3 regions of the Ureibacillus chungkukjangi genome follow, and region 2 is predicted to be linked to each of the others. Evidence: riboswitches for the same ligand, from Rfam matches in the RefSeq annotation. Region 2 holds a riboswitch; each other region holds the start of a gene.

Region 1 (6,198 bases), 800 kb from region 2:
ATTACACAAATTGAATTTATTCAATATTTTTCGATAATTAAAGATTTATAATCTACTAATATATCCCCTTTAAATACAAAAAATACTCAGTTATGGTGGACTGAGTACTGAAAATTTTTTATTTAATTATATAACCGAGTGCTCTAAGAACGTTATTCATGAAATCCTTTGAGTAGATGAAAATTTCTTCTCTTTCATTATCATGGAATAGATTATGATAACTATATGGCCACTCCTTATATTGAACCTCTGTCGATTTTTGATTGAATAACCATTTACGAACTACAGCTGGATCAGTAATTTTATCCTGCTTGGCTGTTATTAATAAAATCGGCAATGACAAATTACTTTCTTGTTCAGAAATAATATTTTTCATAAGGTTCTGTACACCCTTATACCATCCAACCGTTGCATAGGAATGGTAAGGAATTTTATCTACTAACTCCTGATAGCCGTCATTATTTCTAGTTAGCATTTTCTTGTCGAATTTTAAAGAGATTTTTTTATTTGAAGCCAGATTTCCTAAGTTAGTCATGGCATTTGTTAATAAATTCGTAGTTTTTCTTAAACTTAGCCATGGTGATGTCAGGATTAAGCCTGCACATTCTACTTCATTTTTTTTCAAAAAGTTAATCGCTAAAGTAGCTCCTAAGCCATGCCCAATGATAAAAACAGGTAGCTGATATAGTACCGCATTTTGCATTAGCTTTTTAATAAAATCCGAGTATTCCTTTATATCTTCATCATGAATTTTTGCATATTTTGAATTCTTTCCATGACCAGGTAAATCACCCATGACGATTGTAAAGCCCTCTGTTCGAAGCTTTTCGATTAACCATGCATACCATTGATGCTGCTCGAACGCACTATGTAAAAGAACAACAACAGCTTTTGCTTGTCCCTCTGCTTCCCATTTCCACATAACTTCTTGCCCTCCTACCCAATTAAAATGGGCAAACTTGCATTCTAATTTTCATTCTTTGCTATATTTGTTACGCTATACTATATCATACTGAGAAATGAGGAGATTTTCGATGATTTACCCTTTTAAAGATAAAAATCCTAAAATAGACCCATCTGTCTATATCGCAGATAATGCTGTAGTTACAGGGGATGTCACTATAGAGGAAGAATCTACTATATGGTTTAATACGGTGATTCGTGGTGATGTCGCGCCAACAATTATTGGAAAACGCTGTAGTATACAAGACTTGAGCTGTATTCACCAAAGTCCGAATAATCCGGTAATTATTGAAGACGAAGTAACTGTAGGCCACCAGGTTACATTACATGGTTGTGTTATTCGAAAAAGCGCTTTAATCGGAATGGGTTCTATTATTTTGGACGGTGCAGAAATTGGAGAAGGAGCTTTTATCGGTGCTGGGAGTCTTGTTCCTCCAGGTAAAAAAATCCCCCCTAATAGCTTGGCAATGGGGAGACCAGCAAAGGTAGTTCGTGAAGTTACGCCTGAAGATCGGGAGGATATGGACCGTATCATTCGCGAATATGTAGAAAAAGGACAAATTTACAAATCACTTCAGCCTTAACAACATATGATAGTAGAAACTCTAAATTTTCAGGTATAACGCTTCTTGCTTATACCTATTTTTTTTCAAAACTCTGAGTCTTTGAATCATTACATAAACTATATATAAGGAGAATGAGATGAACCAATATGAAACTAAAAGTATCTACTGGGTATTAGCAATACTCGTTATTATTATTGCTCCAATAATCGTGTTATTGACCCCTGTAATATTATCTGTAGTTGTATTTGAGGAGCCAAATAAAATTGCATTTATATCCTTTGGCAAAAATCTAGTTGTATATTCTTTAGCCTTTTTCATTGCCTTTATTTCATTAATAGTGCTGTATTTCATTAAAAAGATTATTACTAAGATAGTTGTTCTGATTTTATCGGCTTTTGGATTTTTCACTATCTTTTTTATGGGCGTAAATTATTATGTCTATTTAGATGAAGATTATATCGAGTATAATCCTTTGTTTGGTAGTAAAGTAGTTTACGAATGGTCTGATTTATCTCACATAAGCCATGTCTATCCAGAAGATTATAATGATAAAGAAACCTACACCTTCACCTTCAGCGATGGCTATTCATTTGAGTTTGAAGCAACAGGTGCAGTAGACTCCTCCATAAAAAGCAATATCTACAACAAAACTCAATTTTATAACATCCCCTTAGAACAGGATTTCCCTTGAAATGAAAACAGGTAGAGCGCAACTAGGCTCTACCTATTTATATCTATTCCCCTGCAAGGATTGATGTTAGTATTATAGACCTGCTTTGTCTTTTAAAAGGCTAGCAATATCTGTATTTTCCCAAGGTACATCTAAGTCCGTACGACCAAAGTGTCCATAGGCTGCTGTTTGCTTGTAAATTGGTCTACGTAAATCCAGCATTTTAATAATGCCTGCAGGACGTAAGTCGAATAATTCACTTACCCATTCTACTAATTGCTCTTCTTTCACAATTCCAGTTCCAAATGTATCAATTGAAATAGAAACTGGACGAGCAACGCCAATAGCATAAGCTAATTGTACTTCTGCACGTTCAGCTAAACCTGCTGCTACAATATTTTTTGCTACATATCTTGCCGCATATGCTGCAGAGCGGTCAACTTTTGTTGCATCCTTACCCGAAAAAGCACCGCCACCATGACGAGCATAACCACCGTAAGTATCAACAATAATTTTACGGCCAGTTAAGCCGGCATCTCCTTTAGGCCCACCGATAACAAAACGGCCAGTTGGGTTGATAAAGTATTTAGTACCCGCATCAATTAATTCTTCAGGAACCACTACGTTAATAACCTTTTCTTTAATATCTTCTTGAATTTGTTCTAAAGTTACTTCTTCATCATGCTGTGTTGAGATAACAATAGTATCTACACGAACTGGTCTGTTTTGTTCATCATACTCAACTGTTACTTGAGTTTTTCCATCTGGACGTAGGTACGTAAGCTCTTCAGATTTTCTTACCTCTGTTAAGCGTCGAGCTAATCGATGTGCAAGGCTGATTGGTAAAGGCATAAGCTCTGGTGTTTCATTACATGCAAAACCAAACATTAAACCTTGGTCTCCTGCCCCAATTGCTTCGATATCTGCATCAGTCATTGAACCTTCACGAGCTTCTAAAGCTTGGTCAACACCTAAGGCTATATCTGCTGATTGTTCACCAATGGCAACTAGTACGGCAAGGTTTTCTGCATCGAAACCATATTTTCCGCGAGTGTAGCCAATCTCAGCTACTGTATCGCGAACAATACCTTTAATATCTACATAAGTAGATGTTGTAATTTCACCTGCTACAAGTACTAAACCTGTTGTTACAGTAGTTTCACAAGCTACACGTGCATTTGGATCTTCTCTTAAAATTGCATCTAAAATTGCATCAGAAATTTGGTCACAAATTTTGTCTGGGTGCCCTTCTGTCACACTTTCTGATGTAAACAGTCGACGATTTGTCATTTCGTTTCCTCCTAAGTTTATAGCGAGATAATTTCTCGTTTTTGATACGGTACTCATTATCCATGTTAAACCCGTTCTACTAGATCGGTATTCCTGCCGTTACCTTTTAACTTGCCCATTTTTTCCCACTTTTTAAAATTTAATTAGGAAAATTTGAATTATTGTTTTATTATTATGTATAAAACAGTAATGGAACAATTTTTAGCCTAACAGTTGTCACTGTAATTAATCTTAGTTATTTAGTAAAGACTAAGTACAGGACTTATTTAAACTACATTCTAAAATGTATAGACGATCTCTTCACAAATACATGGATTTAGAAAGGCTCAGATAAAAATAGAAAGAAATGCTATACTATCCTTATCATTCTGTTCTAATTAGAAAAAAAAATTCCTCCACTCATTGTTAAGTACATGAGTAAAAGGAATTGTGGTTTCATGACATTACCTTTCACTCTTATCGTTCAAGGGTATTCCCTTGCATCAGGTTGGCACCATCGCGTTAAATGAATAACGCAGGTTGCCGGGTTTCATAGGGCCTTGACCCTCCACCAACTCGGGATAAGAGTATCCGTTCAAGAGTAAATCTTACGGAAAGTAGATTCACTTGTCAATCGTTTTTGAATAATTCTATTAAAGTTTAAAAATTTAAAAATAAATGTTGGATTAGTATAGACTAATTAATTCAATGTGTTATACTAATTTTTGAAAATAATCAAACCTCCCACCATTTTGGGAATTCTATAAAAAGGATGGTATTTAATCGATGAATTCAGTAGAAATTGCTAATGAGCTGAAGGAATTATTAAACGGCGAAAATATTAAAGTTCAATTATCCGTACCACAATTAGTGGAAAAAGCTACAGAACGTGGAGAAGCTACATTAACTGTTGATGGTGCCATAAGTGCTGAAACAGGCAAATATACTGGTCGTTCTCCTAAAGATAAATATATCGTAGAAGAAGAAAGCACAAAAGATAAAATCGACTGGGGTAATGTTAACCGTCCGATTTCTGCTGAAGTGTTTGATAATCTATATGTAAAAGTTGTCAACTATTTAAAAGAAAAAGATGAGCTTTTTGTATTCAAAGGATATGCTGGTGCTGACAAAGACTCTCAGCTGCAAATCCAAGTTATTAACGAATATGCATGGCATAATCTTTTCTGTCATCAATTATTCATCCGTCCAACTGAAGCAGAATTACCTATTCATAATGCTGAATTTACAATTGTATCAGCACCAAACTTTAAAGCAGATCCAGCAGTTGATGGAACAGCCTCTGAAACATTTATCATCGTATCATTAGAAAAGAAAATTATTTTAATCGGTGGTACCGAATATGCTGGCGAAATGAAAAAATCTATCTTCGGAATTATGAACTATCTACTTCCTGAAAATGATATTTTCTCTATGCACTGTTCTGCAAACGTAGGTGAAGCAGGAGATGTTGCATTATTCTTCGGATTATCTGGTACTGGTAAAACAACTTTATCGGCAGATAGCAACCGCAAACTAATCGGTGACGATGAGCATGGTTGGTCAGATAATGGTGTATTCAACATTGAGGGTGGATGCTATGCAAAAACTATCAACCTTTCTGCTGAAAAAGAACCAGAAATTTATAATGCAATTCGTTTTGGTACAGTATTAGAAAACGTAGTAGTAGATTCAAAATCTCGTATTCCTAACTACGATGATAGTACTTTAACTGAAAATACGCGTGCTGCTTACCCAATTAACTTTATCGATAATATTGTTATGCCTTCTGTTGCAGGTCATCCAAAAACTATCGTATTTTTAACTGCTGATGCTTTTGGTGTGTTACCTCCAATCAGTAGATTAACAAAAGAACAAGCGATGTACCACTTCTTAAGTGGCTTTACTTCAAAATTAGCAGGTACAGAGCGTGGAGTTACTTCTCCAGAGCCAGTATTCTCTACTTGCTTCGGTTCACCTTTCTTACCTCTTCCAGCTACACGCTACGCTGAGATGTTAGGTGAAAAAATTGATGAGCACGGCTCTCAAGTATTCTTAGTAAACACTGGTTGGACTGGTGGAGAATACGGTGTGGGTACTCGTATGAAGCTTTCTTATACTCGCACAATGGTTCGTGCTGCTATCGATGGAAAACTTAGTGACGTTGAAACGACACAAGATTCAATCTTTGGCTTACACATTCCAACAGCTGTGGAAGGTGTACCAAGTGAAGTGTTAGATCCTCGTGCTGCATGGGCTGACAAAGAAGCATACGATCAAAAAGCTAATTTCTTAGCTAACCTATTTAAAGAAAACTTCACAAAGTTCTCTAACGTTTCTGAAGATATCTTAAAAAAAGGTGGACCAATAGCTTAATTCCGATAACATTGAACAATATAAAAGCGGACTTTCTCTTAAAAAAGAGACGTCCGCTTTTTTTATTTCATTTTCATCCATTCACTTAAAGCCCTAACTGTTTGTCGGTTAATATGTGGAGGATAGTAATGAGTTAAGCCTGAAGAGAACCATGTCTCTACCTGCTTTTTTTCTTTGATTAATGTTTTTTCTAAATCATAGCTTTGTTCTATGCTAACATTCTCATCATCAGTACCATGAATGATAAGAACTGGGGCATTTATCATATCGACCTTTAAAAGAGGATTTCGTTCATCGTATTTTTCCTGTTCTTTATTTGGAGAGCCTCCAATAATACGTTTCAATGTTCTCCTCATG
Region 2 (6,198 bases):
GACTTTATCAACAAACGTATTTCCAGCTGGGAGGGGTATTTAAAGGTTCAATACAAAAATGCTTCGATTGATGATATTGATGCGACCTTTAGCTCGATCCAATATAGCTCCGACTATTCCAAGGTCACTTTACGCTGCAACGGAATTGAAGAAAAGGAATGGAAGCAGTTAAAGGGTTTAAGTGCTTATGTTAAAGGCTTCCAGCGAGAAATTGGGGAGGTTGTTAAGGCTCATAAACAGGACCGAACAGTTGAAATTGAGCTAAATCCCAAAGTAGCAAAGCTTGCACGCTCTAATGACTTTGATTTCGCAACTGAACATATCACCTTTAGTAATGCTTCCACTAAATCACAGCTAAATCGTCTATTAAAGGGCTTTGAACGACTAAAAGAAGGCTTAGCGGCAAACCCGAATCTTGAAAATATTCTATTTGAGGATACGCCAAAGATCAGTGAACGAAAAACTGATGTAGAGATTGAATTCCACAACAATTTAAATGAATATCAAAGGGCTGCGGTTGCTGGTGCTATTTCAGCAGAAGATCTTTATGTTATACAGGGTCCCCCTGGTACAGGGAAAACTACTGTAATTTCAGAGATTTGCTATCAAAATGCCAAAGCGGGACTCAAAACTTTAATTGCGTCTCAATCGAACTTGGCCGTTGATAATGCATTAAGCCGTTTATTGAACAATAAAGATATTCGAATTCTTCGTTATGGACGTACTGAGAGTATCGAAGAAGAGGGTAAAAAATTCATAGAGGAAAATGTTTCAGAGTACTGGAAAAAGCAGACCTATGAAGCAATCACAAAGGAAATCGAGGGGCATAAATCAAAGGAACAGCAGTTAAAGGATGGAATCTCGAATGCTGAAACAGATATTGCTGACTTAAAAGAAATAGAAATTAAATTGCTAGAGGAAATCAAACTAAAAGAAGCTGCTAAGGAAAAATTAGCGGTCATCTCTGAAGAAATCACTCAGCTAAAAAAACAAATCATTCCACTAAAAAAAGAGCGTGAAAAAACGGAAGAAACGCTAGAAAAGCTTATAGAGTCACGCACTAAAATCTCTACACGAATTAATGAAATGAAGGAAAGCCTAAAAGCTATCGGTTCTGCTTCGACAATCGATGAACAGGTTCAAAAAGCAAAATCCAACATTCAAAAAAGTAATCGAATGCTGGAATATACTCAAGTAAAATCAGAGCTTGAAAAAATCGAAGCCCATTTAGAAGAAGCTAGAAAACAAAGTAAAAGCTTTGAAGACAGATCTAGCTCAATGGATTCAACAATTCAAGAGGTACAGGCCTTAAAAAAAGTACAAGATGTCGAGTCGTTTATAGAGAAGCATGAAATTCGTAGGGGATATGTCTTAAATCGCCTATTTTCTGACATGGAGAAAATTCATGAGCAGCTACTTGGCTACAAATCACTGAATGAAATATCAAGCCGCTTAGAAAAAGCCATTGATTTTAGCCAAACAACGCTCGCTATTCATGTACAAATGCCCGAGTTGCCGACAACTCATCATTATTCGCTCCAAGAGATTGATGAATTTTTAACAAAGTTAAGTCGTGCGTTTGCACAAAAGAAGATTAATAAAGACAATGGAGTACGTTCCATCCAAGGACTTTTCCTAAGAAAGCTTGCTATAAATCAAATCGCTCTTCGTTATCGTGCTTTAATCGATGAATCACTATTGGTATTCAACAAAATAAAAGAAGACATAGTGGATCAAATGATGCAGCAGGGCGGAATTGATGAGGGCTCGATGCTTTCATTAAAAACGAAGGAAGAAAATCTACTAGCTAGAAAATCTCAATATAAGGCTCAGCTACAAGCATTTGATTTTACAAAACAAGAACTTGAGTCCATTCCATCTGCTGCTGAGATACAAACTGTGCGTGAAGTTCTGGAAAAAGAAATAATAGAGCTTGAGCAAAACAAAGAAAAAATCGATGGTCTTAAAACTCAACTGTCGAAAAAGCAAGAAGAGCTACAAAGTGTGCAAGAACAAATTACAAATGGTGAAGCAGTTTTAAAGGAGTATATCGCCCAATTAAAGGAATACAATGCAAAAGGTATTCAGCTTGAAAAAGAAAGTGAGCTACTAGAAAAAATCACTAAGCAAAATCCAGAGCTTGAATTGGAAAAAACCAAGGAAAAATCCGAAGAAACAAAGCAACAAGTCCAAAAATTGCATAAAAAAATCGAAATGCTGCCAGTAGCACAGAACATGCAGCTTCAATGGAAGGCACTGCTTGAACAGGCAACAGAGCATGACTTGGACGAGATTCGTAAGCTTTATGTAAAACATGCAAATGTTATTGGGACAACCTGTGTCGCTTCAGCAAATAAAGAGTTTATGGAGAACTATCCGATATTCGATGTGGTTATTATCGATGAGGTATCAAAAGCAACGCCTCCTGAGCTTTTACTACCAATGCTTAAAGGAAAAAAAGTTGTACTTGTTGGGGACCATCATCAGCTTCCTCCATTAATAGGTGATGATACCTTCGAAGAAACACTGGAAACGGTTATTAAGGAAAGCGATACCTTTGAGGAGAAACGCGAATTAGAAAAGCTTCTTGAGGAATCTCTATTTGAACGCTTATACAAAAATCTTCCAGCTTCTAATAAGAAAATGCTGGCGATTCAATACCGTATGCATGAAAACATCATGAAAACAATTTCCCCATTCTATGAATATGAAAATGATTCATTACAATGTGGTCTTCCTGATTCAGATGCTTTACGCGATCACAAATTACAGAGTTCATTCATTAATCGAAATGAACACCTGCTATGGGTGGACATCCCGAACAAACAGGAATTCTTTGAGGAGCGCATGAAGGGTGGCTCTAGTTTACTAAATGAGTCCGAAATCAATGTTATTCGAAATATGTTACTTGATTTAAATGAGGCTACGGCAAAAGCTAAAGCTGAAGGACTAATCCTACAAGACGAATTAAAATCTGTTGGAGTGATTAGCTTCTATGCAGCACAGGTCAAACGCATTAACCGACTTATTGAACAGGAGCTAAGTCTGCCGCATCTACATATCCGAACTGGTTCAGTCGATAAATTCCAGGGGATGGAGATGGACGTGATATTGGTAAGCATGGTCCGGAATAATGACAACAAACACGGGGATATTGGGTTTGCCAAGGATTATCGTCGCTTAAACGTTGCCTTATCTCGTGCAAGAGAATTATTGGTATTAATCGGTAGTACAGAAATGTTCGTCAACCGTCCGAAAAAAGAAGAAACTCGTAAAATGTATAAAACGTTGTTAAATACAGTGAAATCTCAAGAGGGTTATCGAAATACAATTGAAAGCTTTATTTCATAAGGAGGAGCTATGGAAATACAATCCTTGCAACAATCACTTGAGTCAGAGCTTACAAAAAATTCAAAAGCATCCATCCTCCAAGCTGACACTTGGTGTGTTCCTGTTCATACTTTAAATGTTACGTATAAGCCCGTTGTTCGTACAAAAATGGATATTCTTATGAAGATGCTGTTTCTATCATTGAAGGATACTCAATTTGAAAGTGCCGAGCAAATCAGTGAAATTCTCCTTGTAGAGCAGCTTTTTGTAGAAGATTTATTATCTAAAATGCAAAAAACAGGATTGATTGCAAAAGTTGAATCCTTTTATCAGCTAACGGAGAAAGGGCAGAAGCAATTTGCCAATGGCGTCTTTGAAGAAGAACAGGATGAAACCGCAACGGAGCTTTTATACAGCCCGACACATAATAGTTTTTTAAATGGCGATCTTGAGGAGGTGCTTGAATTTGAGGACTTTCCGGAGCAAATTTTCCGATATCAGATTCAGCAAAATGAGCCTACATTAGAAGATAAATTAGTGATTCAAGAGCTACAAGCCATCAATGAAGATAATGATGACACTGAGGAAAACAAGCTCTTCATCACTTCGATTGATTCAGTCGAGGATGTTCAGGTAAATGACGTACCCTGTATCGAATTTTTGCTGTATGAGGTAGAGAAGGATTTGTTTACTTCACGTGTTTGGAATACATTATTGGATAAATGGGACGAGCAACTGGAGCAGCTCATTGGGGAAAATGAAAAATCAACCTGGCGTGATAAATTAGCTCAGAAATAGCAAGTGATTTCGATTATATATTTTAAATTCAAATTAATAGAAATATCGAATATTGCAAATATTTATAATCCATGTTAGTATTAGTTTAATTTCATCTATCTTATCAAGAGAAGCAGAGGGAAATGGCCCGATGAAGCTTCAGCAACCTCTAACATCGTTAGAAAGGTGCTAATTCCAGCAAGGCATATTTGTCTTGGGAGATAAGAGTGCGCGTATCGATTATACCCTCTCATTCTCACGCTGGAATGAGAGGTTTTTTATTGTCCAAAATAGAGTGAATTTGGCATGTAAAGAAATGGGGGAATATTAATGCCTATCAATATACAAAAGAATTTACCTGTAGGAGAAATATTACGTAAAGAGAAAATCTTCGTAATGGAAGAAGACCGTGCAAGCACGCAACAAATTCGACCTTTAAATATTTTGGTGTGTAACTTAATGCCTGAAAAAGAGAAAACGGAGCTACAGTTATTACGCTTATTAGGGAATACGCCATTACAAACCAATGTAACCTTTTTAAACACCGCTACATATGCATCAAGAAATGTATCAAAATCACATTTAGATACATTTTACAAGACATTTCATGAAATCAAGCATCGCCGTTTCGATGGAATGATTATTACAGGTGCTCCAGTGGAACGCATGGATTTTGAAGATGTAAGCTATTGGGAAGAGATTTCTGAAATTATGGACTGGGCTAAGCTGAATGTCACTTCATGTATGTATATTTGTTGGGGAGCACAGGCCGCTCTTTATAAACATTTCAATATTGGAAAGTTTGAGCTGCCAAAGAAATGCTCAGGTGTATACTCTCATGTTATTACGGATTTAACGGTAGACTTAGTGCGCGGATTTAGCGATGAGTATGTAGCACCACATTCACGTCACACTTCTGTTTCCTTAGAGGAAGTTCAAAATCATCCGGATTTACGATTACTAAGCTATTCTGAGGAAGCCGGTCCATTTATTGTCCAGTCCAAGGATACGAAGCATATTATGATTACTGGACATTTAGAGTATGACGCAACAACTTTGGCAGATGAATATATTCGAGACGTGGAAAAAGGCGACCCAGTAGATATCCCGGTCAACTACTTCCCGGATAATGATCCAAAGAAATCGCCTAAAAACACTTGGCGTGCCCATTCCTACCTGCTGTTCTACAATTGGTTAAACTACTACGTATACCAAGAAACACCATTCGAATGGCATTATATTGAGGATACAATTGAATTCCATATTTAATTTAGGGGAGCCATGTGAAAAGACACATGGCTTTTTAATTTGTAAATTTATATAAGCTGATAGACAGTTTAATCAAGTAAATGAAGAAAAGTGTCTTTCATAACAAAGCTGAAAGACACTTTTATTAAGTAAACAAAGACTAGTGTCTTTCATAAGCATGATGAAATACAGTTTTATCGAGTGAACAAGGATTAGTGTCTTTCATAAGCAAGATGAAAGACAGTTTTATTAAGTAAACAATGATAGTGGCTTTCATAAGCAAGATGAAAGACAGTTTTATCAAGTAAACGAATAATAGTGTCTTTCATAACGAAAATGAAATAAAGTTTTATCAAGTAATCGAAGGCTAGTGTCCTTCATAACCAAGACCAACATGAAAGACACTTCTTCAAGTCATCCAATCAATTTACTCTTATTTGACTGGAAACTCACAAATTTTTGGGTATTTCTTTATTAAGGATGAATAGCAAGTGTGATTAAAGAAAAAATACAATTGGAAGGAGGCAATATAAGATATGTCTGAACAGATGAATTATGGTGAAGATTACAAATATATTCCGATGACCTCGGTATCGAGTGGAAAGGGACAGGAAGTAAGACCGGATATATATTCCTTTACAACGCAGGTAGTTAATTTATGTATGATTGGTGAACCAAGCTCTCCGACAGGGTGGACATTGGTCGACGCAGGGATGCCAAAGTCTGTGAATACCATTATAAAAGAAGCTGAAAAACGTTTTGGCCCGGATGCACGTCCAAATGGTATTCTCTTAACTCACGGACATTTTGACCATGTTGGTGCAATAATCGAGTTGATTGAGC
Region 3 (6,198 bases), 930 kb from region 2:
TGTCATTTCCGCCTTTAAAAAAGAGTTCCCGGATGTTCACTTCCATTTACGTCAGGGCTCATACCGCTATTTAATCGATGCCGTAAAGAACCGCGAACTCAACCTTGCCTTTTTAGGTCCTGTTCCACCTAGCGACGAAAGCATCCATTCATCAATACTATTTAGCGAGAAAATTCATGTATTACTTCCTGCGAACCATCATTTAGCCAATGCTGAAAAAATCGTACTTGGTGATTTAAGAAATGAGAATTTCGTTCTTTTTCCTGAAGGCTTTATATTAAATAAAGTAGTTGTAGATGCATGCAAAGCTGCCGGTTTTGTACCAAGCGTTACTTCGGTTGGTGAAGATATGGATGCTTTAAAGGGGCTAGTAGCTGCCGGCATCGGGATTACACTACTGCCTGAAAGCTCACTTTACGATTCCACGCCACGTTTTACCGTAAAGATGGCTATCGAAAATCCTATGATTACGCGAACAGTAGGCGTCATTTATCCAACCAACCGCGAACTCGGACCTTCTGAACAAGTTTTCTTGAAATTTATCGATAATTTCTTTTCAAGATTGAATCAGTTTTTATAGAGAATGCGAGAAACGCGCGGAGCACGAGGGGATTGTGCTCTGGGCGTTTCTTTTGTTTTGAAATTAGCTGGGGTGTTTTGCGGTGGATTGGCTCATGAGAACTGCTTCGTAGATTGAGTTTCACTTTCGGATGCACTTCACATTCTTTATGAACTGCATCCCGGATTGTTTTATACTCTGGGATGCACTTCATCCACCCCATGAACCGCATCCCGCCCCACATTTCACTCTCTAACAATCTTCATCCTCCTCATGAACCACACCCCGAACCCGATTCCACTCTCAACTGTCCTTAAAATCAAAAATGGTGAGAGAACATTTCGTTCCCTCACCACTTCAAATTATTCGTTTACTGGTACTACAGCGCCGCCCCACTCATCCATGATGAATTGTTGGATTGCATCAGAGTGTAGAACTTCTACTAAGCGTTTGATTGCTTCGTTATCTTTGTCTTCTGCACGAACTGCAATAATATTTACATATGGAGATTCTGAGCCTTCGATAGCAATTGAATCTTTAAGAGGGTTGATGCCAGCGTCGATTGCGAAGTTAGAGTTAATAACAACTACATCGCCTTCGCCTTCTTCATAATAAGTCACTAGCATTCCTGGTTCTGATTTGTTATCGATTACTAATTTTTTAGGATTTTCAACAATATCATCTAAAGTTGCAGCTGCTTTGTCGACACCCTCTTTTAACTTGATAAGACCTTGAGCCTCTAAAAGAGATAAGAAACGACCTTCTTCAGCAGGGTTATTTGAAATAATAACAGTAGCACCTTCTGGTAGTTCATCTAAAGAATCATACTTTGTTGAGTAAATACCCATTGGCTCAATGTGAATTCCGCCAGCATTTACAAAATCATAGCCTTTTTCAGCAATTTCCGTTTCAAGATAAGGAATGTGTTGGAAATAGTTCGCATCTAAATCACCAGACTCTAAATCTTGGTTAGGCATTATATAATCTTGGTAAGGTTGGATATCTAACTCGATACCTTCTTCAGCTAAAATTGGTTTTGCTTGCTCTAAAATTAAATCATGTAAACCATTTGATGCACCAATCACGATTTTATCTGATTTTGCCGTTTCAGTTGCGCCTTCATCTGCAGCACCATTTGTAGAATTAGTTGTTTCTTCCTCTTTAGCAGTTCCACATGCAGCTAATGCAAGTACGACTACTGATAGTAATAAGAATGATAAAAATTTCTTCATGTCGTCTTTCTCCTTTTCTCTATTTCTCTCTATATGTGAACGGCTAAACCGTCAGCACCAATTACCAAACAAATCTAATTATCGTTTGTCAGTCTTTGTTGTTATAAAGTCTCCAATAAACTGTAGGATAAACACAATTACTAAAATTATGATTGTCGCCATTAAAACTACATCATCACGGCTACGCTGGAAGCCATCAATAAACGCCAGGTTTCCTAAGCCGCCTGCACCGATAATCCCAGCCATCGCTGTATAGCCTACTAATGCAACAGCAGTTACTGTAATACCTGAAAGTAATGCTGGTAATGATTCAGGTATTAATACCTTCCAAATAATCGTTGAAGTTTTCGCTCCCATTGAACGAGCTGCTTCAATTACACCTTTATCAATCTCTCTTAAAGCAATTAACACTAAGCGAGCGTAAAACGGTGCTGCGCCAATAATTAATGCCGGTAAAGCCGCTTCAACTCCACGAATTGTTCCTACAAGGAATTTCGTGAAAGGAATTAAAAGTATGATCAATACGATAAATGGAATCGATCTAAAAATATTAACAAGTGATCCTGTTAAAAAATTCACCACTTTATTTGCCCAAATTTGGTTTGGGCTTGTCAGGAATAGTAAAATCCCTATTACTAGTCCTAGAATAAAGGTTACTCCTGTTGAGATAACCGTCATATATATTGTTTCGTATGTGGCCTCCCACATTTTTACCCAATCTACATTCGGAAATAATTGATTAAACATGGTCAATCACCTCCGCTTGGATTTCTCTTGTTTCTAAAAGCTTAAATGCTTCTTCCACCTGATTTGGTTTACCATCTATTTGTACAATTAATGTTCCATATGGGCCACTTGTAGTTTGTGTGATATTTCCGTGCACGATATTTACTTCAACATCAAATTCTTTAATGATTTGGGAGATTACCGGTTGCTCTGTTTTGTTGCCAATAAACGTTAGCTTAACGATCTTCCCAGTAGGATAATTGACAAGAATTTGCTCGATTGATTCTTTTGATTCTTTCGTTCCAGAAACCTGCATTACAAAATTCTTTGTAATTTCAGCCTGTGGATTTTGGAATACGTGAAGCACATCGCCAGATTCTACAACTCGTCCTGCTTCCATAACTGCCACGCGATGACAGATTTTGCGAATAACGTGCATTTCATGTGTAATCAGAACAATCGTCAGACCTAAACGCTTATTTATATCAAGCAATAATTCTAAAATAGCGTCCGTTGTTTCAGGATCTAGTGCACTTGTTGCTTCATCGCAAAGTAATACTTCTGGGTTATTAGCAAGTGCTCTTGCAATTCCAACGCGCTGCTTTTGACCGCCAGACAGCTGAGATGGGTAAGCATTTTCTCTGCCTGTCAAACCAACTAAGTCGATTAATTCCTTTACTCTTTTTGAACGCTCAGCCTTTGAAACACCTGCAATCTCTAAAGGAAAAGAAATGTTATCAGCAACTGTACGAGACCATAAAAGGTTGAAATGCTGGAAGATCATACTGATTTTTTGGCGTGCTTGACGCAGCTTTGTACCAGAAATCGATGAAATTTGATGTCCACCTACTTCTACCGTACCAGTAGAAGGCTTCTCCAAGCCGTTTAACAAGCGAATCATCGTACTTTTACCGGCACCACTATAACCAATAATTCCGTATATTTCACCTTTGTTAATGGTTAAATTAACATCTTTAACAGCTGTTATTTCTCCATTTTTTGTTTTATATATTTTCGATATATCTTTTAGTTCAATCATATGCGAGACTCCTTATAGCGAATCGTAACTATGTATTCTTATTAGTGAGTTTAAGTGCTTCAATTGTCCCCATTTGGCAAGTGTGAGATGTGAATCTAGTAATTTATAAAAAAACAAAAATCCCCTTCTACACAGACAAGTAGAAGGGGACGTAAATATATATTTACGTTACCGTTCTCTTATCTTCCAAAGTATCCACTTCGCGTGACTTGGCACCTTTTCACATTACTGTGATGGTTGCCGGGCTTCATAGGGCACTTCCCTCCACCGCTCTTTATAAGAGTTACGATATTAAGTTTTAGATTATGGATGTTACTTTACCATGTTAGATTGTTTCTAGTCAACTACTTTTTTTCAACTTATCATATAGGAATGGTACAGATTGGAAAGCATACAATTTTTCGACATTCCCATTTTCGCTAATTAGTAAGCATGGTACACTTTCAATTTGATAATCCATCGCTAAGTTTTCTAAGAAATTAATATTGGCTTTTCCTAACGGCAAGTCTGGTAAAAGATTTTCAATCACATCCATCATTTTCGATGCAACAGCACAAGTTCCACACATAGGCGTATATAAATAAAAAGCAACTAAGCCATTTTGCTCCTTTTGTTGCTTCCAATTTTCAATTGTCCATTCTCTCATAATCATCATCCTACTTCTTTGTTTAGGTAATAAAAACATCTATTTACATTTCAAGTGTCGAAGATAAATACTGCTTATGCACAGAGAATTTAGCATCGCTTAACAAATTAGCTAAAACTTTCTTAGGCGCATTTGCCACTTCGATATATGTTCGAGGTATGAAAAGATGAACAGCCTCAGAATAGATTCTTTTCGTTAGCTTTCTCAACTTTTCACCTGAATTATCCGCATCGAATAACGTATAGAGTTTACATTCTTCAAATGGCTCTAGAAGATCCAGGAGAGCATCCTCACTAATTGTTCCATTTGTACAAATAATTTTAACATCCTCAGCAAAAATTGGTGCGATGTTTAACTTATCCGATCGACCTTCAACAATTATACACTTATCAACTATCATTTGCTTCACCCCACGATTTGTAGTTACACAGCTAAATAACGTCTTCAAATATGCATAAGGATAATGATTGAAAAGCACGGTTTTCATAAAGCGAAATCCGATGTCTTTTCCCACTGAATTTGTAAGAAAGTCTTAAAAATATCAGTGAAATAAAAGGTATGGTTACTTATTATATTTATATTGTAAAAAAAACGCCAGTGATTTTCTGGCGTTTTTCTTTCTATATCATATTCATATTATGCGTCAATTAATTCATCATATTGCTCAGGAGTTAATAAAGCTTCCACTTCTGAAAGATCTGTTGGCTCAATAACAATCATCCAAGCCTGATCATAAGGTGATTCATTTACAAATTCTGGACTATCTTCAAGTTCACTATTGATTTCAACAACCTTACCTGACACTGGTGCATATAGTTCTGAAACTGTTTTTACAGATTCAACACTACCGAATGGTGCGTTTAACTGAACTTCGTCGCCAACCTGTGGTAGTTCAACGAAAACAATATCGCCAAGCTCAGATTGTGCAAAGTGCGTAATTCCAATGCGAACTTTACCATCTTCAACTTTAACCCATTCGTGTTCTTTAGAGTAACGTAAATCTTTCGGTGTGCTCACTCAAAACCCCTCCAAATATATGTAATTCATACATAATAAGTTTGACATATTTTATAATTAAAAACAAGATAGAGTAATGCTTTATTTCCAAGATTCAGTGAAGTCAGTTTCTTTAAATCCTAAAGTAACTTTTTCACCATCTGTAACGATTGGTCTTTTAATCAGCATACCGTCAGAAGCAAGTAATTCTAGCTGTTCATCCTCTGACATAGAGCTTAACTTGTCCTTTAAGCCTAATTCTTTATACTTCATGCCAGATGTATTAAAGAACTTCTTCAAAGGAAGCTCACTTTTCTCCCAAATCGCCTTTAACTCAGCTTTCGTTGGCGTCTGCTCCACAATATGAATCGCCTCATAAGCAATCCCTTCATCCTTCAGCCATTTCTCAGCCTTCTTACAAGTCGTACAACGCGGATATTGAATCAATTTAAGTACCATACAGAAACTCCTTCACTATATTAAATTTCACCTAACAAAAGTATAGCAGACAACCATTGTGTCTGTATTGTTTGTGTGCCTGGTACGCATTTAATTCAGAATAATTTGAATTGTTTTAGATTTGTGTGTGTACCTGGTACATACACAATTCCCATACACAAAAAACGGGCATCCTGTGTTAAGGATGCCCGTCAAGCGTACTATACGATGAATTTTTCTGCTTCGATTAGTTTTTGTGAAGCTTCACGTTTTTTCAAGATTAGGTTGTAAGGGTTACTGCGTGTTAGTTTACGAAGTGCAGAAAGTGTCATTTTACCTGCATCTCCATCTACTGAAGCTAAGATTGTTTCTTTAGCTTCTTTTTCGATCTCTGCAAAGGCTTCTTGGCAGAAGATTTCAGTATAAAGAATTTTTTGCTTCGACTTCTCTACACCGTCACGCTCGATTGCTTTTGCTGTACGAATAACAGCTGACTCCATTGCATAAAGCTGGTTCGCGATATTAGCAATGTTAACAAGCACTTCTTGCTCAGCTTCTAGCT

The links. A riboswitch is a leader RNA that binds a small molecule or an ion and turns the genes downstream of it on or off. The one in region 2 is predicted to bind S-adenosylmethionine.
Region 1: linked by a shared signal. The riboswitch ahead of metK (methionine adenosyltransferase) and the one ahead of metA (homoserine O-succinyltransferase) in region 2 are both predicted to bind S-adenosylmethionine.
Region 3: linked by a shared signal. The riboswitch ahead of LG296_RS14645 (methionine ABC transporter ATP-binding protein) and the one ahead of metA (homoserine O-succinyltransferase) in region 2 are both predicted to bind S-adenosylmethionine.

The regions. Positions count from the first base shown of each region.
Region 1 covers NZ_CP085009.1:2,814,118-2,820,315, forward strand. Annotated here, with positions in the region: gene LG296_RS13850 (alpha/beta hydrolase) at 119-922, opposite strand; gene LG296_RS13855 (gamma carbonic anhydrase family protein) at 1,035-1,547, shown strand; gene LG296_RS13860 (hypothetical protein) at 1,666-2,220, shown strand; gene metK (methionine adenosyltransferase) at 2,293-3,489, opposite strand; SAM riboswitch class I at 3,943-4,056, opposite strand; gene pckA (phosphoenolpyruvate carboxykinase (ATP)) at 4,255-5,841, shown strand; gene LG296_RS13875 (S9 family peptidase) at 5,904-6,198, opposite strand, start outside.
Region 2 covers NZ_CP085009.1:2,015,241-2,021,438, reverse strand. Annotated here, with positions in the region: gene LG296_RS10010 (ATP-binding protein) at 1-3,351, shown strand, start outside; gene LG296_RS10005 (hypothetical protein) at 3,361-4,128, shown strand; SAM riboswitch class I at 4,226-4,335, shown strand; gene metA (homoserine O-succinyltransferase) at 4,438-5,376, shown strand; gene LG296_RS09995 (MBL fold metallo-hydrolase) at 5,892-6,198, shown strand, end outside.
Region 3 covers NZ_CP085009.1:2,945,286-2,951,483, forward strand. Annotated here, with positions in the region: gene LG296_RS14630 (LysR family transcriptional regulator) at 1-580, shown strand, start outside; gene LG296_RS14635 (MetQ/NlpA family ABC transporter substrate-binding protein) at 922-1,791, opposite strand; gene LG296_RS14640 (methionine ABC transporter permease) at 1,870-2,538, opposite strand; gene LG296_RS14645 (methionine ABC transporter ATP-binding protein) at 2,531-3,556, opposite strand; SAM riboswitch class I at 3,733-3,839, opposite strand; gene LG296_RS14650 (thioredoxin family protein) at 3,897-4,202, opposite strand; gene LG296_RS14655 (toprim domain-containing protein) at 4,246-4,689, opposite strand; gene gcvH (glycine cleavage system protein GcvH) at 4,839-5,219, opposite strand; gene LG296_RS14665 (arsenate reductase family protein) at 5,301-5,657, opposite strand; gene LG296_RS14670 (acyl-CoA dehydrogenase family protein) at 5,858-6,198, opposite strand, start outside.